2 regions of the Salinimonas sediminis genome follow, and region 1 is predicted to be linked to the other one. Evidence: predicted binding sites of a transcription regulator. Region 1 holds the regulator's gene; the other holds the start of a gene.
What was found. Region 1 encodes FNR, which switches genes on or off when oxygen is low (the NO sensors DNR and NnrR bind a similar motif). Its sites were predicted from a motif close to TTGATCTAGATCAA; they were not measured.
Positions count from the first base shown of each region.

Region 2: hemN (oxygen-independent coproporphyrinogen III oxidase) is a predicted target of FNR. The motif match lies at 8,425-8,438, and genes of this name have one in related genera.

Region 1 is NZ_CP031769.1:2,197,149-2,207,693, forward strand. It holds gene D0Y50_RS09760 (FixH family protein) at 67-546, shown strand; gene D0Y50_RS09765 (heavy metal translocating P-type ATPase) at 582-3,011, shown strand; gene ccoS (cbb3-type cytochrome oxidase assembly protein CcoS) at 3,008-3,205, shown strand; gene D0Y50_RS09775 (sulfite exporter TauE/SafE family protein) at 3,192-3,878, shown strand; gene fnr (fumarate/nitrate reduction transcriptional regulator Fnr) at 3,910-4,644, shown strand; gene uspE (universal stress protein UspE) at 4,725-5,645, shown strand; gene ttcA (tRNA 2-thiocytidine(32) synthetase TtcA) at 5,741-6,685, shown strand; gene rssA (patatin-like phospholipase RssA) at 6,690-7,586, shown strand; gene D0Y50_RS09800 (DUF2987 domain-containing protein) at 7,583-8,233, opposite strand; gene D0Y50_RS09805 (glucosaminidase domain-containing protein) at 8,230-9,021, opposite strand; gene D0Y50_RS09810 (stress protein) at 9,014-9,754, opposite strand; gene D0Y50_RS09815 (LysE family translocator) at 9,813-10,445, opposite strand; gene cobB (Sir2 family NAD+-dependent deacetylase) at 10,442-10,545, opposite strand, start outside.
Region 2 is NZ_CP031769.1:2,574,593-2,585,137, reverse strand. It holds gene D0Y50_RS11575 (zinc-dependent metalloprotease) at 1-610, shown strand, start outside; gene D0Y50_RS11570 (M14 family metallopeptidase) at 695-1,816, opposite strand; gene D0Y50_RS11565 (HesA/MoeB/ThiF family protein) at 1,878-2,630, opposite strand; gene moaB (molybdenum cofactor biosynthesis protein B) at 2,735-3,244, shown strand; gene moaC (cyclic pyranopterin monophosphate synthase MoaC) at 3,244-3,726, shown strand; gene D0Y50_RS11550 (MoaD/ThiS family protein) at 3,723-3,968, shown strand; gene D0Y50_RS11545 (molybdenum cofactor biosynthesis protein MoaE) at 3,969-4,433, shown strand; gene modA (molybdate ABC transporter substrate-binding protein) at 4,534-5,262, shown strand; gene modB (molybdate ABC transporter permease subunit) at 5,271-5,939, shown strand; gene D0Y50_RS11530 (ATP-binding cassette domain-containing protein) at 5,924-6,970, shown strand; gene hemN (oxygen-independent coproporphyrinogen III oxidase) at 6,967-8,364, opposite strand; gene D0Y50_RS11520 (histidine phosphatase family protein) at 8,596-9,291, shown strand; gene D0Y50_RS11515 (acyl-CoA dehydrogenase family protein) at 9,310-10,527, shown strand; gene D0Y50_RS11510 (phosphotransferase) at 10,535-10,545, shown strand, end outside.

The DNA of each region.
Region 1 (10,545 bases):
TGTTGTCTATTGCCAATGCAGAGCGGTTGGTGTTTTTTTTTCGTATTCGCTGGTTAACTTACTGCTATGTATATCCCCTGGTACAAACAATTCTGGCCCTGGTTTTTTATTCTGGTCCCCGTTATCACACTGATGATGGGCGGACTCATGCTTTATCTGGCAATTAATACCCAGGACTCTCTGGTTGTGGATGATTATTACAAGGAAGGCCGTACCATCAACGCCTCGTTAGCTCGAGAGCAGGAAGCGAAGGTGAGAAACATACGCACCACTTTGACCTTTCAGGAGGGCGCGGTCGCCTTACGCTTTGATTCGGGCGCGCCGACCCATGGCGAAGCAGTAAAACTTACGCTTTATCATACCACTCTTGCCGAACGCGACATTTCCCTTTTGCTAACCCGAGATGCTAATGGTGTGTACCGTGGGTATACGCAAATGGCAGTCAACGGCAAATGGCGTATTACTGTTGAACCCGTGGATTTGAGCTGGAAGCTACAAAAAACCGTGTTTTTGCCGTCAGCCAAACCTGTATCGGTCACGCCTTGATATGATCCCACCAGCTAAGCTTTGCTGCTATCGCTATGACAGGTAATGTATGTTTTCACTGCCACTTACCCCTGCCTGACGCGGAGCACTTTTATGCGCAGGTACTGGGGCAGCGCCAGGCTTTTTGTTGTCCTGGATGCCAAGCCGTGGCTGAGGCTATTGTACAAAACGGCTTAGAAGATTATTACCGGTTTCGGACCGAGGCGGCGCCCCAGGCAAAAAGTGCCGCTTTAATCCCGGATGAACTCACCCTATTTGATGATGCAGAGTTACAACAGGATTTTGTCCAACAGGATGACGAAACCTGTGAAACTACACTCACGATTGAGGGAATTAGCTGCGCCGCCTGTGGCTGGCTAATTGAAAGACAACTTGCAAAGATTGCCGGTATCCGACAAGTTGCGGTAAATGTCGCTCAACGCCGTGCACTGATACGCTGGCAGTCTGATCAAACCAAGCTCAGTACTATTTTAAGCCGGCTTCGTCACATAGGATATAACGGCTTCCCTTTTCAGCCCGACAAGCATGAAGCATCCTATCAAAACGAACAGCAGGGCTTTATGAAAAAGCTGGGGCTGGCAGGCATTATGACAATGCAGGTAATGATGTTGATGGCCGCGCATTACTTTGATTGGCTGGGCGAAATGAGCTCGTTTATGCAGCAATATTTCAACTGGATTGCTTTGCTGCTAACTACACCGGTAGTTATCTATTCTGGTGCTGGTTTTTATGCCAGCGCTTACCGCGCATTGCGTGCCGGCAGCGTGAATATGGATGTCCCGATAACCATCGCGGTGTTCCTGACCTATGGCAGCGGCTTTGCCGCCACCTGGCAACAATCCGGTCAGGTATATTTTGAGTCCATATGCATGTTCATTTTTCTGCTGCTTTTAAGCCGCTTTATCGAACATAAAAGCCGCTATCAGGCCATGCAGATATCAGCCAATATGCTCAAATATATCCCCATGTCAGCGTTAATAGTTAAAGACGGCGCCACTCATCCCGCGCTGGCCCGTAAACTGCTACCCGGGGATACCATTATAGTGAAGGCAGGTGAGTTGATTCCGGTAGACGGTGTGGTGTGCCAAGGCTCCTCCAAGGTAGACGAAGCTATGTTAACTGGCGAACCCACCGCGGTAACCAAAGTACCTGGTGACAAGGTGCATGGTGGTACGCTGAATCGTTCCCAGGTGCTTACGATAGAAGTGCAAGCCAGTTTGGCCCACTCCTTAATTAGTCAGATTATTCATTTACAGCAACAAGCGGTAGCTAATCGCCCGACGGCAGCAAAGTTAGCCGACCAACTGGCCAGCTATTTTGTCCTGGCCGTATTGCTGATTGCCAGCCTGACATATGCCTATTGGTATGTCATGGGCAACCCACAGGCCCTGTGGATCACCATTGCCGTGTTAGTAGCCACCTGCCCCTGCGCTCTGGGGTTAGCAACCCCCACCGCATTAACCAGTGCAGTAGCCTGGTTGAATCGACAAGGGGTGCTAATCAAACGTACCGATGTACTGGAAACTATCGAAAAGGTCACTACAGTGGCATTTGATAAAACCGGAACATTGACCCAGGGCGATTTCTCAATCCACGCCCAGTGGTACGCGAACGAGGCAGACAAAGCCACTGTATTGGCTATTGCAGGCGCGATAGAAGCACACTCTGAACATCCTCTTGCAGCTGTCTTTGCTCGGTATAGGCAGGGCTCGGTTTTGCTCAGCTTACCGCATGATGTCACTATCCATGCCGGCTTGGGTATCAGCGCATGCTATAACCGCCAACACTATAAAATTGGCTCGCCAGCGTTTATGTTAGCTCAGGATACTGAAGATACCAGTTGCCCGGTATTACCGTCGCTACCTTTTACCGCCAACGTAATGCTGGCATGTAACGGCAAACTTATTGCCGCCTGGCAGATTAGCGATAGTATTAAAGCCGGGGTGGACAGCGTACTGGCCCGGCTAACCCAGCAGCACAAGACAAAAACCACTGCAATTCTAAGTGGTGACAGCCAGTACAACGTGGATTTAGTAGCCCGACAACTGAATATCCAACACCCCATTGCTGCACTCACGCCCGCGGCGAAACTTGATTATGTAATGCAACTCCAGGCGCGCGGTGAGATTGTTATGATGCTAGGTGATGGTATCAACGATGCCCCCGTACTGAGCCAGGCTGACGTCGCGGTGGCGGTTGGCTCGGGTACCGACATTGCTAAAGCCAGTGCTGATATTATTTTTTTAAACGACAGTTTGCATGCCCTACCCGGACTTTTCACAGTGAGCGCCCGTACCCGGCAGATTATTCGACAAAATTTTGCCTGGGCGTTGGGTTACAACGTGTGTATTTTACCGCTCGCCGTAAGCGGTATACTACATCCCTGGATGGCGGTTGTAGGAATGTCACTAAGTAGTATTATTGTGGTTATTAATTCAACGCGTTTGATAAGGTTCACCGCATGAGTATTATTTATGTACTCATTCCACTGGCGGTCATTATTGTTGGTATTGCGGTGGCTGTCTTCTTCTGGGCAGTGCGCAGTAAACAGTTTGACGATTTAGATAGGCAGGGTTATAGCATTCTGTTTGACGATGATCTGCCGCCGGAAGAAAAAAAACTGGCTGACGAACGTAAGCGTCTTAATGATCGCGATTAGCCTTACCGGGGCGCTGTTAATTGGTCTTGCTGGCGGCGTTCACTGCATAGGCATGTGTTCTGGCATCGCTGGAGCACTACGTTTTGCCAGCCCGGCACATACCAGCCACTGGCCTTACACCCTAAGTTACAATGTTGGTCGGCTTAGCAGCTATACCCTGGCAGGTGTATTGGCTGGCGCGTTGGGGCAGTCGTTCATCCACCTTTTACCGGCCGCCCTTCCTGTGCTGGCAATAATCAGCGCCCTCCTATTATTAGCGATGGCAGCGTATCTTGGGCAGTGGTGGCTGGGCCTGCGCCAACTAGAAAAAGCGGGCGGCCGGGTGTGGCGAAAAATACAACCTTGGTCAGCTAAATTTATTCCTTTTCGGCATCCTGCCGCCGCTATCCCCTATGGTATGGTTTGGGGCTGGCTTCCCTGCGGCCTGGTGTATTCCACACTTAGTTTCGCCCTGGCCAGTGCAGATGCTATCGACGGCGGGCTTATTATGCTGTGCTTTGGGCTTGGTACATTACCCGCCCTGTTTGCGGCCAGTTCAGGGGCCCATTGGCTAGCCGGTGCGTTACGCCACCCGAAGGCGCGCCAATTGGTAGCTGTTTTACTGCTCGTATATGCGCTATTCTTAATTATCAGGGTTATTGAGCCCCAGCCCGGGCATATGATGCATTTTTAAACGGGCGGTTAGGCATTAAAAAGGATGGCATATGGCCGATGTATCGGAGTTTTCTATTCACTGTCAAAACTGTAGCTTTAGTCACCTGTGCCTGCCCGTGGCTTTGAACAAAACAGAAATTGCTTCTCTTGATACCATTGTGGAGCGGAAGAAGCCGTTACAAAAAGGCGCAATGCTGGTACAGCTTAATGACCACTTTAGTGCGCTATATGCGGTGCGCTCGGGTTCTTTCAAATCGTTCATAACCAATCAAGAAGGTGATGAACAAATTATAGGGTTTCATTTCCCCGGGGATATTATCGGGTTTGATGCTCTACGCGAACAGCGACACCAGAGTTTTACCCAAGCCCTGGAAACCGCTATGGTGTGCGAGCTGCCTTACGATATGCTCGATGCCATGTCCCAATCTTTACCCACATTACGCCGGCAAATTCTCAGCTTTATGAGTGCTGAAATTAAGCAGGATCACGATATGATGATGCTACTTAACCGGCGCACTGCGCAGGAACGACTGTTATATTTTATCGCTCAGTTATCCAGCCGCTTCGCTCAGCGCGGGTTTTCCCACCGTCAATTCCACCTCACCATGACCCGTAATGAAATTGGTAACTACCTGGGACTTACGGTAGAAACCATCAGCCGGTTGTTAACCCGTTTTCAAAAGGAAGACTTGATCGAGGTAACCGGCAAACTCATTGTCATTAAAGATTTTGACGGCATTAATAACCAGCTTAAAACCATGGAGCTGACGGTAAGTTGTCAATAATTTATTGATGTAGCGCAAAGAACTCTAAATCATCTGGTAGTAGATTTACTATTGTCTAACCCTTCAGCCGGAGCAAGGCGATGATTAACTATGATACGGTATTAGCAGTAATTGATAGTGACCTGGAAAGCCAACCTGCATTATCGCGGGCCTTGGAGCTATCAGAAAAAACCGACGCAACATTAATTGTACTGATGGTGGTATACGATTTTTCCTATGAAATGACTACGATGCTATCGGGCGCAGAACGTGAAGCTATGCGCAGCGCGGTGATTAAAGAGCGCCGCGGTTGGTTAGAAAGTGAAGTACGCCAATACTCTGATCGTCCGGTAGAGCTTATCGTAAAATGGGAAAGTCGCGCTTTTGAAGCAATCATCCGCACTGCGGTTGAGTGCAGTGCGGATATTGTGGTGAAGGCCAGTCGTAAAGCAGATGACCTGGTGTCAGTTATTTTCACTCCCACCGATTGGCATTTATTACGCAAATGCCCGATGCCGGTCCTGATGGTAAAAGAACATGCGTGGCCTCCGCAGGGCAACATTATCGCGGCGGTTAATGTAGGTACCGAAGATGCTGAACATGCCCAACTTAACGATAAGCTTACAGACATCGCTAAGGATTATGCCAACCTATTGACCGGTGCGGTGCATCTGGTGAACGCCTACCCACATGCCCCTGTCAGTATTGCTTTGGAGATTCCTGAGTTTGATACCAATGCCTACCATAAAGCAGTAAAACACCACCATCAACATGAGATGGAATTACATCGAAAAAAATACGGCATAGATGCATCCCACTGCCATGTTGAAGAGGGCTTGCCCGAGCACGTTGTGGCCAAAATGTCGCATCAATTAGATGCCGAGCTGGTCATTATCGGCACAGTAGGCCGAATAGGCATCTCGGCGGCATTCATTGGCAATACCGCCGAACAGGTTATTGATACCCTGCACTGCGATGTATTGGCGATAAAGCCGGATGGTTTTGAAACGCCGGTAACCTGATTTATCGCGATAAACTAAATCATTAACGGCTTGGGGTGACGCAAGCCGTACCTATTTTGTATAATGGCTTTTTTAAACGCCAGAACAGAATTTGTATGAAGCAGCACGCCGCACAGTCCGACCATAGTTCACAAAGCAAACAGAAATACAGTTTTAATAAATTACAGAAACGTTTGCGCAGAAATGTTGGCAAAGCCATCGCCGATTTCGGCATGATAGAAGCTAATGACAAGGTCATGGTGTGTTTATCCGGCGGCAAAGACAGTTATACCATGCTTGATATCTTGCTGTTTTTACGCGGTATTGCGCCTATCCACTTTGACATTATCGCGGTAAATCTGGATCAAAAGCAGCCCGGCTTTCCCGAGCATATTTTACCCCAGTATCTGGATGAGCTTGGGGTAGAGTATAAAATTGTGGAAGAAGACACGTATTCTATCGTTAAAGAAAAAGTACCAGAAGGTAAGACGACCTGTTCATTGTGCTCTCGACTGCGCCGGGGAATTTTATATCGCACCGCCACCGAACTTGGTGCGACAAAAATCGCCCTGGGCCATCATCGTGACGATATGCTGGAAACCTTGTTTTTAAATATGTTTCACGGTGGCAAACTTAAATCGATGCCGGCAAAGCTGGTTAGCGATAATGGTCAGCATATTGTTATTCGCCCCCTGGCCTATTGTAATGAAGCCGATATCGAAAAATATGCACAGGCGGCTGAATTTCCTATTATTCCCTGCAACTTGTGTGGCTCACAAGAGAACCTGCAACGGCAAAATATAAAACATATGCTGCAAGACTGGAACCGACGCTTTCCAGGTCGTATCGAATCTATGTTCAGGGCCATCCAGAATGTTGCGCCCTCGCATCTGCTGGACCGTAATTTACACGATTTTCAGGCTATTTCTACCACTGATGGTCCGGTAGCTGATGGCGATACAGCCTTTGACACACCTGCTTTCGACACCTTTAACGCAGCGGCCCAGGATAGTGAACAGGCTGAGGTATCGCCGGTTCAAATTGTGAATTTAACGGACTAAGCGTATGAAAATTGGCATTGCTTTGGGAGCTGGCGCCGCCCGCGGTTGGACCCACATAGGTATTATCCGTGCGCTGGAAAAATTGGGTGTTAATATAGATATTGTCGCCGGCTGTTCGATTGGCGCCTATGTTGGGGCGGCCTATGCCAGTGGCAAACTCGATGCCTTACATGAATGGTCCAGCTCCCTGACGGAGTGGCAGGTGTTTTCACTCATGGGTATCGGTTTTCGCCGCGGCGGCTTAGCCAGCGGCGAAAAGGTATTCAAAAAACTGGGGGAAGATTTTTGCGCCGCCTCTTTCGAAGAAATGCAAAAACAATTTGCTGTAGTGGCCACCGACCTGCATTCAGGGCGTGAGGTAATGTTTGCTTCGGGCCCGTTAGATACAGCAATACAAGCGTCATGTGCAATACCGGCGTTATTTAGCCCGGTCGCCTATGAGGGGCGATGGCTGGTAGATGGCGCGGTGGTTAACCCGGTGCCGGTAAACCTGTGTCGTCAGTTAGGGGCTGATTTTGTTATTGCCGTTAATCTTAACGCCGACTTCCGGCCCCAGCGCTTAGAAAAACCGGCTGAAAAGCATGAAGAAAATGAACGTAAAACAGAACACTTTTTGCAGAAAAGTTCTGGAGCGGTGCGTCAATGGTTTTCACCGGATAACGGCCCTGGTAAAGATGCGCCGCCCGGTATCCTAAGTGTCATGAGCAGCTCGTTGGAAATTCTACAGGCCAGAGTTACCCGCTCGCGGTTGGCGGGCGATCCACCCGATGTGCTGATAGAACCCAATCTCACTGATGTAGGATTACTTGAGTTTCACCGCGCCGCAGAATTGTGTAAAAAGGGCGAAGAGACCGTCGAGCGTCTGGCCGAACAGATACGCTACCAATTAGTGTTAAGTTAATCGGCCGATGCAATAGCCGTAATTCGCACAGGCGGCTCCGGCAGTATCAATGGCTTGTTTTTGTTTAGCCATTCAGTATGCAGGGCTAACATCCCACTGGTAATCGGCGGGGCGTCTTTTAACGGACGCTGCAGGTAAGGATCTGAAAACTGAAAATTAAGGCCTTTTACTGAAGGCATCATGAATGATAAAAAACTGCCCATTTCATTAAAGAAGGCTTCATATTGTCCTACCAACATAGTCAGCTCTTCCGCACTATAGTAAGACTTTAGATATTCCGAGCGAGTTTCCAGTTGTACCGACATATCACAGGGTTTGATATCGTTGTCTGTAAAGACAATGTGTACCGACGCATCTGCCAGCTGTAGGGCTTTTTCAGCCGGTAAAGTGAATCTTTGCTCTGCCGATACGTCCAGTGCAATTGTTTGCTTGTCCGTTACAATATTGGCGCTGTCTATTGCACACATATCTGCGGTATCGTGGTGGATAAAACCAAACGCAAACTGTAATGCCTGAGTATCTTCACCGGTTAATTTTTGCAAATGACTATAAAACCGATGATACTCCACATCCAGGCTGCTTGTGGCATAGGCTAACGGGCTGCTTATCCCTAAAATTCCCAATAACAGGGACGTCATCCATCTCATTGTGCAAGAAACTCCTGATTGAACCGAATCATTGCCTGCAGTTCTTCCACATAGGCGGCGCCACGCTCAGAATATTTCATCAGGCCTTCAGCCAGCGCCATGCCGGTTACCGGCATTTGGTTCATTCTTAACCGGGCCCGAATATTACGTAAATCTTTGTAAGCTTTATGGCGATTTAGATTACGCATGTAAGTGTAAGTGGCCCTGGATAAATTATCAAAGCGTGCCACTTCATGGGCTGCACCGTCGGTGCGCCGCGAAGGCACAAAGCCGCACCCCCGCCGAAAACACCATAAGCCGAAAAAATTATAGCCTTCACGGGCAAACCGGCTGGTCCCCCAGGCAGACTCATTAGCTGCCTGCACCAATACCAGCTCGACCGGTAAAATATCAACTTTCTGTAATAAGCGGTTTATTTTTTCAGGAATATCGACAGAGTCGTTGACGCCATATTCTTTTACCAGCCATGCCACCCGTTCACTGTCTTCTTCGCCCAGTGTTTCGTTACTGGTAAGTTTACGTTGAACGGTTTGAATATAGTGACGTAACGACAGCAGATATTCATTTTGCTTAGCGACTTCCGGGCGTAAATAATCAAAAAAAGCTGACTTACGATCACTCACATTCTCATAAGAGGAGAAATCCGGTACGGGCTTTGATGCTTGCTCGGTTTCCGGCACTTCCAGTATATCGGGTTCTCTGGAAGACAAAATCCATGCGTTAATGACGATAACGGCTAAAATACCTATCGTTATCAGCACTATTTTTACCGTTTCCCTTTTATGCATCAAATGTTGACTCTTTGTTATTAGTATTGGACGAAATTTCTACCGGCCCTGAGCCAAAAAGATCATTGAACAGCAACCCTACGGTAGCGTAATACAATGGCATTACCCATAACAGGGCCAGGCCGAGGGTGAACAGACACAATAAAAACAATAGTACAAAAACGCCAAATAATCCGATAAACCCAGCAATATACCGGTTAACCACTTTACACGAGAGTAACAGCGCACCGCTTATAGGAAGCTTGTTTTGCGCCACCAGCGGCAGCGTAAATATACTGGCCATAAAGACATACAGCCCAGGAATAATTAAAAAATACAATCCCAGCTGCACCAGTATAGAGATAAACAGCTGCGCCAAAGCAAGCGGTAATACCTGCGGTAGGTAGGCGAACAAATGGTTAAAAGCGGTGGGTTGTTGCGCGGCCAATGCGCTAGCTTGTAATGTCAGTCCGGTAGTAATCGGCGCCATAAGAAAAATGACAATCACATCAATAATTGCCTGATGTGATTGTGAGAGTTGCTTTAACTCTTCAATCGAAAAGCGGCTAACCAAAAGTGCCACTAATACTGCGCTAATCAACACAATAACACCGCATCCTGCCAGCAGCGTACGGTAATGCTCTTTTGTAATATTATTCGCTCTTAGCAGTATTTGTCTGACTGAAAACGTGTAGTCTCCGGCCAGAGTCTGCGCTAGTTTATCCCCTTGCGGGGGTTGGTTTGTGCTACTCACCCAATCCTCAAAAACTGATTTTTAACCTGCGCAGTATACCCTAAACGCGCCTGCGGCTCTAAGCTAATACTAATTTGGCAGCCAGGCCTAATAATAATACCCCCATGGCACGGTCTAGCCAGTAACCTTTTTCACCTATCAAACGTGCAACACTGCTGGTACTTAATAAATACGATAGAAAGCAAAACCAGGCTCCGGTAGCCAGTGACAAGTAGGCGCCATACCCTAGCTTAATGGGCAACGGGGTGTCGACATCAATAAAAGCGGTAAATAATGATAAAAAGAACAGCGTGGCTTTGGGATTCAGGCCGTTGGTTAAAAAACCCATCCATAGTGCGCGCCGGCCCCGTATTGCAGGACGCGTAACCTGCTTACCCTGGCGTGCGGTCGACGGCGTAGTTGGGCCACTTCGAAGGGCTCCTACAGCCAGATATATCAAATATGCCGCCGCCAGATAACTGATAGTCTGATATAGCCACGGTGTGGTTTTGATGACAACTGATAGCCCCACAATGGAGTAAGCTACGTGAATCAGGATACCTAAACCAATACCTACACTGGTGTACATTGCTATGCGCCTGCCATAAGCCACACTATTGCGCACTACAATGGCAAAGTCGGGGCCAGGGCTGGCGACAGCCAGTAAATGAACTAATGCTATAGTAATAAAATCTTGCCACACCACGTTTATCTACCCTTATCGTTGAAGGCGGTTATTATTTGGTGCACATATGCTGGCACGACTTCAGAAGCTGGGCCTTCAATGGCCTCATCAAAATATCGTTGGTTAG
Region 2 (10,545 bases), 380 kb from region 1:
TACTGCCAAAGGTCAACAAGCGGTAGCAGCGGGCATCCAAAAACAGGCTATAAAGCAGTTGCTTCAGGCTACCTCTGCGGAATTTTTGCGCCTGCCGGATAATCTGGTTCAGCTTATCCCACCCACCGCCTATGGTGACGATGTTACCCGCGAGCAATTTAACGGGCGTATGGGCTTGGCTCTGGACCCGGTGTCGGCTGCTGCGTCAGCCGCCAATTTTGCTTTTTCGTTACTGTTAGATGCGGAGCGTTTAAACCGGTTGTCCTGGCAGGCGGCCGCCAAACGCGACTTACCCGGTATTAATGCGCTTACCACCCGCATTCTGGAGCAACACTGGTACAGTGAACCGAAAGCTGATTACGGCTTACATAAGCGTTTACGATTGGTTGCATTGAACGCATTGTTTACTGCTGTCCAGCAACCCGAACTTGCTCCGGAAGCACGTACTGAAATACAGGCAGCGTTGCACAAATTTACTCAATGGTTGGAGGAGGACAGCAAGTTGCTGGAAGCGCCCGTGCTACATAATCAGTTAATGGAGTACTGGGAGACGGGCAACTGGCCAGGCTCGTTTACGGTCAAGCCGTTACCGCCGGGCTCGCCAATCTAGACTGCCTTTGGCAAGGAACAAAATAACCGGGTACCTAAACTAGCAAAAGGGCCAATACTGGCCCTTTTTACAGTTTAAATCCCGTCAACTGATTTGCTGGTAGTGGGTAAACACTTTGTATAATTGGGTCCCACTTAACACCGAAGCCGAAGGAAAGTGCAAGATAGGAATTAAATCGCACGGCGCGCGAAGGGTAAAGGTGGCTGTATCGTTGTCCAACTCATCAATATTCAACACCCGCGCTAGCGGCTCGCCCTGTTTTACCGGCACGCCCGGGGCCGCGCAGTACTCCACCATTCCGCCAAAATCGGTATAAAGTGTTTTGTAATCACGCAAATGCACGGCCACCCGGCGCATCCGTTTGGGTTGATATGGACATTGTTCAATCACCCCGCGCTGGCCCAGATAAGCCAGAATGCTGTCGGCATCCTGCTCACCTTCGGCAAACTGCACTACTTCCTGGCTGCCCATCTCCAGAGTCATGGCTTCCACACCCAGGTCCACGGGTTGACCAAACCGTTCGCTTAATCTGTCCTGCAACGTCCACCAGGGGCAGAAGGTGGCCTCGTCCAGGGCGCCGGCAAATACATTTGGTATAAAAATACAATGTTCAATATTAAAGTGCTGCGCGGCGTCTCGGGCATATTCAGGAATATAAATGTGGCGGGTGGAGACCGGGCCGTTGTGTAAATCCAGCACAATATCAGCATCTGCCGCCATCGTTTGTAGTTTAAGATTGAGTTGCTGGGCTAATCCCAGGCCCCACGGACTGCTGAGCTTTTCGGCAATAGCCTGCTGCCAGAACGTGCGAAACTGCTGTTTTATTTCACTGATGGGCAACCCATCATCCACCGCGTCAGCAAACGCCAGTACCCGCTGCTCATCATAAAAGTATCCCCGATTCCAGTTGGTGCCATTGACCGGATCAAACCGGCCCAACGTATATTCGCCCGCTTTTATGTTTGTGCCTACCGGATTACAGTTAGGTACAAGAATAATTTCGCCCGCTACCTGTAGCGCTTTCAATTTATTAATAAGATGATAGATAACGACATTGCCCTGCACCTCGGCGCCATGAATGGAACTTTGGATATAAACTTTGGGGCCTGGCCGGTGGGCGGTTATTTGATAAACCGGCACGTTCATATTTCTACCCGAAGCGTTCTGGGCCACTACCAAATGAGACTTTGATACCGTTACGGTCATGAATAATTCCTTGGAATCTGAAAAAAATTAGCGCAGCAGCGGCGACTGGAGCAGTCGGGGGTTAGCCTGAACATACCGGGCATTGCGCTGATTTGGGCACCGCAAATCGTTGCCACTGGCCGGTAAGGCCATCAAATAGTGTCAATGTGCCAATCGGCGCCTGACCAAATTCAGCAATCAACTGCATTGCTGCTAATGCCTGCTGTAATCCGATAATCGCCACCACCGGGGCTAAAATGCCTGCTTCGGTGCAGCTTAGCTCAGGTTCATCGAATAACCGCGCCATACATCCATAACACGGGCTGCCTGATTGATAATCAGTCATAAATAACTGACCTTCAAAACGGATGGCCGCACCGCTGATTAGCGGCGTGCTGGTAGCATGGCACGCGGCATTAATGGCCTGACGGCTGGCTTTATTATCAGTACAATCAAGTACGACATCATGGTGCGCGGTAAGCAATGCCAATGCGTCGGGCTGCTGACGGGTACTAATAGTCTCTATATTGCAAGCAGGATTGTGTTGTTGCAGTGCCTGTTTTGCGGCTGTCACTTTTAACTGACCCGCATCGGCTTCGCGGTAGAGGATTTGGCGGGGGAGGTTGGTAACACTGACCACATCATCGTCAACCAGGGTAAGCGAGCCGGCCCCGGCGGCGGCGAGACTTTGTGCAGCATTGCAGCCCAGTCCACCCATTCCAATGAGTAAAATACGGCTATTTAGTAAGTGTTCCTGACCCTCAAGGTCGATTTGGGGAAGAACAATCTGGCGGTTATAGCGCATGGCTTGCGCAGTATTCAGGCGTTTAAGCATACAGAAGGCACTAATTTAGGCTTTTTGACGGTGGAGTTATAGCCACACTGGTTTAGTGTACGATAACATAACATTATTCATCTTCTTATGCCTGACGAAAAACCATGCCGCAGTTAAAAACACCCCTAAGAATAGCGATACTTACTATCTCAGATACCCGTACGGTCGAGAACGACACTTCAGGTCAGTTCCTGGTAGATGCCCTACAGACGAGCGGCCATGTGCTGGCCGACCGCGCCCTGGTGCAAGACGATATTTACAAACAACGCGCGGTGGTCTCCCAGTGGATTGCTCGCGATGATATTCATGCCGTCATCAGTACCGGTGGAACCGGTTTCACCGGCCGTGATTCAACACCAGAAGCACTTAGTGTATTATTTGATAAAACGGTAGACGGCTTTGGTGAGTTATTTCGCCAGCTGAGCTTTAATGAAATTGGTACGTCAACCATCCAGTCGCGGGCGATTGCCGGTTTTGCCAATCGCACAGTGATTTTTTGTTTGCCAGGTTCTACCGGTGCATGTCGTACAGGTTGGCAACAGATAATTGAAAGTCAGCTAGATTCAACTTACCGGCCGTGTAATTTTGTAGGCCATCTGACCGGAACCATGTAATGAGCCAGTTTAGTCACTTAAATCAACAGGGCGAAGCTAATATGGTCGATGTTTCGGCCAAGGATATTAGTGCTCGAGAGGCCACCGCCCATGGTTTTTTATATGTCAGTGAAGCCGTCATTGAGGCAATTAGTGAATCGCGGATAGCCAAAGGCGATGTATTTGCCGTCGCCCGGGTGGCGGGTATTCAGGGGGCTAAACGAACCAGCGACCTTATTCCGCTGTGTCACCCGCTGGCGTTGGCGAAAGTCGATATTCAGTTCACTGTAGAGCCAGCCAAGCGGCGTATTGAAGCACGATGTATGTGCAAGCTAAGTGGCCAGACAGGGGTAGAGATGGAAGCATTAACCGGCGTGAATATAGCATTGCTAACATTATTTGATATGTGCAAGGCCCTGGATCCGGCAATGCGTATAGACGGGGTTTGCGTGCTCGAAAAACAAGGTGGGAAAACGGGCCATTGGCAACGGGACAAAGCATGATTACAGTAAAAACATTTGCTCAGGTTCGCGAATTGTCAGGTTGTGGACAGTTGCAGGTACCGTTTGAGGCTGGTCTGGATGTTGCTTCGCTAATTCTACGCTTGCAACAACAAAGCCCCGCCTGGCACGACGCCCTTGAGGGCACTGTTTTATGTGCGGTCAATCAAACCTTATGTGATAGTTCTGCATTATTAAACGAAAACGACGAAGTCGCCTTTTTTCCACCGGTAACGGGAGGATAAATGTTCGTTCAGGTAAGTGAGGCTGATTTTTCACAACAAACATTGTACGACCAGTTATTAGCGCAATGTGATAAGCCGGCCGGCGCTATCGTAACCTTTACCGGACTGGTGCGGGATTTTAACGCACAAGGCCCGATAGACGGGCTGGAACTGGAACATTATCCGGGCATGACGGAAAATGCGCTGTTACAGCTAGTGGAGCAGGCTGTCAGCCGGTTTTCATTGGCCAATGCGGCGGCGGTGCACCGTATAGGTCGGCTGGCCAATCATGACCAAATCGTATGGGTCGGTTGCGCCGCGACGCACCGTCATCATGCCTTTGAAGGCGCTTGCTTTATCATGGATACGCTAAAGCAGGCAGTACCTTTGTGGAAAAAAGAGTATCAGCACGGCGCGGCACAGTGGGTGGAACCTAAAGCCAGCGATGATCAGGCAGCTATGGCCTGGCTTAAAAAAATACAATAATAAAAGCAGGGACATTTTTATGCGAAGGGATGGGTGGAACATACCAGGTAGAAGGCTGGCCGGGTATTTTATAACAATAGGCATGTTGCTGGTGGGGCAATTGCTGAATAACACGGCGTGGGCGGCGCAACCTCTGCACATTGCAGTGGCGGCGAACTTTGCTACGCCTGCGCGCCAGGTAGCCCAGGATTTTGAGCGTCAGTTTTCTATCCCAGCGGTGGTTACTGTGGCGTCCAGCGGAACATTGTTTGTCCAAATTACGCATGGTGCGCCATTTGACGTATTTATGTCTGCTGACGCCCGGCGCCCGGAGCAACTGGTTGACGAACACCACGCCGACCGGGATACACTACATGTGTATGCTCAAGGCCGACTGGCTTACCTTAATGCAGACATCGTTGCACCAGATATGAATGATTTGGTTAACACCGTCATTGCTGGCAAGCGTAAACTGGCTATTGCTAACCCGGCGCTGGCGCCCTATGGGTTGGCAGCGCGCCAGGTACTTACCCGGCTGCATAAATGGCCACGCGCTGAACGTCATCTTGTGCTAGGCAAAAATATTCTGCAAACCTATCAGTATTACCGTTCGGGTAATGTAGAGCATGCTCTGGTGGCTGCCTCGTTGGTAAAGCCCGGCCAGCCACATGCGGCCTTAGTACCGGCGCATTTACACCAACCTATTTTACAAAAAGTAGTGGTGCCGGCGTCGGCTCCACAGCCAGAACAAGCACAACTGTTTGTCAATTATCTCATGTCTGCCCAAGTACAACAGCAGCTTAGTCAATGGGGATACGATTCATATATCTTAGATAAGGAATCTCCTTGAATATTGATATGGGGCCAATCTGGCTGACCTTAAAACTGGCCACCATTACCAGTATCATTTTGTTACTGCTAGCCACTCCGCTAGCCTGGGCGCTATCCCGCTGGCAGCACAAAATGAAGCATTTTGTGCTATCCGTGATTGCTTTACCGTTAGTATTACCCCCTACGGTGCTGGGTTTCTATTTGTTAGTGGCATTTGCCCCGGATGCGCTTATTGGCAGTGTATGGCAGGGGATTACCGGCCAGCAGCTGGCATTTTCATTCAGCGGATTGGTGTTAGGTTCGCTGCTGTACTCGTTACCCTTTGCTGTACAACCGCTTTATACCGGCTTTACCCAGCTGGACTATCGGTATCTGGATGTAGCAAAAACTATGGGGATGTCGCGCTATTCGCGTTTTAAGCGCATAGTTATCCCCCTATGTCAGTCCTATTTTGTAATCGCCTTCGGCCTGAGTTTTGCCCATACCATAGGGGAATTTGGCGTGGTATTGATGATTGGCGGAAACATTCCTGGTCAAACGCAGGTGGTGTCTATTGCGTTGTATGACCATGTGGAGGCGGGCAACTATGCCGACGCTCACGTATTAGCGATTGGCTTGTTGATATTTTCTTTTGTGTTACTTAGTGCGTTATATCGCTTTAATCGAAGCGGGGGGCGCTCGTGGAATTTTCAGTAAGCTATAGGGCGAGTAACAGCTTTGCTCTGAACATCACAGTAAGTAACCCCAGTCAGGATATGATGATTGGGTTAACGGGCCCCTCCGGCGCCGGGAAAAGTACGCTGCTACGTTGCCTTGCCCGGTTACAGCACGACGCCTCCGTACAAGGTCAATGGCAACATTACACCTTTCGCCAGGGGCGGGTTGGGCTGGTGTTTCAGGACTCGTTATTATTTCCCCACCTGTCGGTGGGACAAAACCTGCTACTGGCCGTAGACTATGCCCGCTCCCAGGCGCATTGGTTTGATGAGGTTGTGTTAGGTTGCCAGTGTTCGCATTTATTATCGCGTATGCCCCACAGCTTGTCGGGTGGTGAGGCTCAGCGCGTAGCCCTGGCGCGGGCCATTTTAAATTCACCCGATATTCTGCTTCTGGATGAACCGGTAAGTGCCCTTGATAACCAGACTAAACATGCCATTTTAGGGTATTTGCGTAGCCTGGCTGACAACGGCTTACCGGTGTTAATCGTCAGTCACGATTTACAGGATTTGTCGGTTTATTGCACCAGCGTATTGTATCTGGAGGCGGGAAAGGTTGTGCATCAGGGCCCGGCGCATGCGGTTATCAGACAAATTCATCAGCAGCAGATAAATAACAATATCGCAAATGGTGCCTCCACCCAATTTGGTATCATCAGTGGCCCCAAACAGAACACTGACAATGAACCAGTAGTGGCATTTTCCTGTGAGCAGCAAACCCTGTATGCTGATAAGCCGTTTGTACATAACGGTTTGGTCAGTCTGGCTGTACCGGCCAGCGCGGTGACCATTGATCGACAGCTTACCGAGCCTACCAGTATGGGTAACCGGTTTATTTGTCAGTTAGCCGCGCTGGATGTGATAGTGCCAGGCGCATATCTGGCCACATTACAGTGTAACGACACCGTGTTGTATGCCACGTTAAATGATATTGCCATAAAGCAACTACAGCTCAGCGTGGGCGACACTGTCGCAGCACGTTTCGCTGTAGAAGCCTTCAACCGGCTTTAAATAATTCTGTCCTCTAAACGACATTCGTGAAGCCGGTGGTTGAGTACCGGCTGGTGGCCATCAAAAATACTGCAAATCGTCCTGATATAGCGCTTTGCACTGGGATAAACCTGTAATTTATCTTCATCAAGTGTAATTAAATCAACATCAATGAAGGGCATCAAAGCACTAAGCTCCGAGGCGAAATAGTCCACAAAATCAATCTTGTGTGTTGCATTAAAAGAGGCAAACTCAATGTGTAAGTGACACATGAGGTGCATAATAACGTCACGTCTTAGCTTATCGTCTTGATTAAGCACATAGCCCTTTGCAGTTAATCCACGTTGGGCATCCAATCGCGCGTAATAGGCGTTGAGTTCGCCGGGATTTTGCGAGTACACATCAGGTGTACTACTAATGGCAGACATCCCCAGCCCCAGCAACGTTTTAGTGGGCTCGGTAGTATAGCCCATAAAATTACGGTGAACGGTTTGTTGCCGATTGGCCCTCGCTAAGGCATCATCTTTTCGGGCAAAATGGTCCATTCCAATCATGCTATAGCCAGCCTCCAGAAGGTTGGCTATAGCCATTTCGTTAAGCTGAGTGCGGGTTCGTGCATCGGGTAACCAGTGGGTGTGGATACGCCGCTGGGCAGCAAAACGGGCAGGAATATGCGCGTAGCTGAACAACGAAATCCGGTCGGCCTGCATTGCAATAACGTCGGCTAACGTTGTGCTAAAGCTGGTTAGGTTTTGGTGCGGCAATCCATAGATCAGATCAAGGTTAACCGATGCCAGGCCCAGTGATTTTGCAATACTCACTAATTCATGGATGTGGCGGGTGCTTTGCACGCGGTTTATAGCTTGCTGAACCTGAACATCCGTATCTTGTACACCAAACGAAATCCGGTTATAGCCTAATTGTACCAGCCAGGCCAGATACGCCCGAGACGTATGCCGGGGATCAAGTTCGATACTTAGTTCTGCCTGCGTATCAATGCAAAAATAGTCATCTAACATGGCGCGCAGGCGAGCTTGCTGGGAGACCGATAAAAACCCGGGCGAACCACCCCCTATATGCAGTTGAGTAATCTGACAGTCTTTCAACAGGCGATGGCGTTGCACCATTTCTTTGTGTAAATAGTCCAGGTAGCGATCGGCTTTATCATGGTGGCGGGTTACCACTTTATTACACGCGCAGTAGAAGCACAGGTCATGGCAAAATGGAATATGCACATACAGGGCCGCCGAACCTTCAGGAATAACGGTCTGCGCCATCAAATCTTCATCATCAAATGGCGCAAATAAGCCGGCAGCGGGGTAGGAGGTATAACGGGGTACGCGGATATCATCAGCCTCCGGATGCGCGAAGGCAGGGGCAGTAGTTATGGCGTTATTACGGTTCATGTTTAACATGATCACGGCTCTTTATCAGGAGTATTAACCTAACATTACGCTATCAGGTGAAGCGGTTTATTGATCCAGCCCAATAAACCTTTTGTTACTGCCCAATAAGCGTAGTTTACCTCTGCTGGTAGTGCCAACCCGTTTATCGCAATGACTGCCACGCTCGCTGGCTCAGATAAAATGAATGAATGGCGTCATATTCAAAATATCAATTAAACTTATCAGTTGGCTTCACCTAGTATGCTAGAAAAAGCAGGCGCGGTGGTTATGACAGAGATATACCTGGTAAGGCACGGACAAGCATCGTTCGGACAAGACAACTATGATGTACTGAGCGAGTTGGGCAAACTCCAGGCAAGATGGTTAGGGCAGTGGTTTAACGAGCAGGAATTGCAGTTTGACGGCCTGTACAGCGGGCAACTGCAACGGCAAATCCACACCCTGAATGCGCTTTCGCAAGCCCAGGGCCAGCCGGTCACTGCCCATATGAGCGAATTTGATGAGTTTGACTTTATGCAGGTGGTGGGCGCATTTTTAAAGCAATACCCGGGACAGGACCAGCAGGAACAGACCCCACGGTTTTGGTTCAAGACGCTGCGTAAAAGTATGCAGGCGTGGTCCACAGGCGAGCTGCAGGTGCCGGACACTGCAGAGAGCTGGCATACCTTTGTTCAACGCGTTAAAGAAGGCCTCAATCAGTTACTCAGCCAAGGGCATAAAAGGGTAGTGGTAGCGACCAGTGGTGGCGTTATCGCCTGTGCTACTGGTTTAACTCTGGGCTTGGGCGCTGACAATATTATTAAGCTTAATCTGCAAATTCAAAATACCAGTGTCACCCGTCTTATCGTTAACCCGCACAGTTGGTCCTTGCACAGTTTTAATAGCGTACCTCATTTAAGCTCGCGTGAACGCGCCCCACACATCACTTATGCGTAAGTGAAGGAGATTATCCCTATGCATTTTGAGCATAACGAAAAAACCACAACGCTTGCCACTCAATTAAATGCATTTATGCAGGAACACGTGTATCCACTGGAAAAGGATTACCATAGTCTGTTCAGCCAACCTCAACACCAGTGGAAGACCCCTTTAGAATTGGATAGGTTAAAACAATTAGCCAAAGAAGCCGGCTTATGGAACTTATTTTTGCCGGAAGAATACCAGCCATACGGAGCAGGATTGTCCAATCTGGAGTATGCGCCGTTGTGTGAAATTATGGGGCGCGTGCCGTTTAGTGCAGAGATTTTTAACTGCAGTGCCCCGGACACCGGCAATATGGAAGTACTCGCCAAATATGGTAGCCAGCAGCAGAAGCAACAATGGCTCACCGCATTACTGGAAGGGCAGATACGTTCAGCCTTTGCCATGACGGAACCTGATGTTGCCTCCTCTGACGCTACCAACATAGAAACCTCAATTGTTCGCCAGGGCGACAACTATGTTATCAATGGGCGTAAGTGGTATACCAGTGGCGCCATGAACCAAAATTGTAAAATTCTGATCGTTATGGGGAAAACCGATGCTGATGCGCCCCGCCATCAGCAGCAGTCGCAAATCCTGGTGCCAATGGACACGCCGGGGGTCAATGTAGTCAGGCCGATGTCGGCGATGGGCTATCTGGATGAACCGGTAGGCCATGCCGAAATTCTGTTTGATAATGTATGTGTGCCGGCCAGCAATATTATTCTGGGTGAAGGCCGCGGATTTGAAATAGCTCAGGGCCGGCTGGGGCCAGGCCGTATACATCATTGTATGCGGCTGATTGGTTGTGCGCAGCGGGCGCTGGATCTGGCCTGTGAACGGGTGAGTAACCGGGTTGCCTTTGGCCAGCCGCTGGCCAAACAACAATCTGTAAGGGAAAGTATCGCGACCATGCATTGTCAGATAGAACAGGCGCGTTTACTGACGTTTAAAGCGGCTGATCAGATGGATCGTTACGGCAACAAAGTAGCCAAAGATATTATTGCTGCCATTAAAATTGTGGCCCCGGCTATGGCATGCCGTGTTATTGATGAAGCTATACAAATGTTCGGGGCCATGGGGACCAGCCAGGACTCTCCCTTACCGGCAATGTATGCTTATGCCAGAACCGTTCGCCTGGCCGATGGGCCAGACCAGGTACATATGATGCAATTAGGCAAGAGCCTGATTGAAAAACAGGCAGGGAGATAACCCTAATATGAAAGTCAG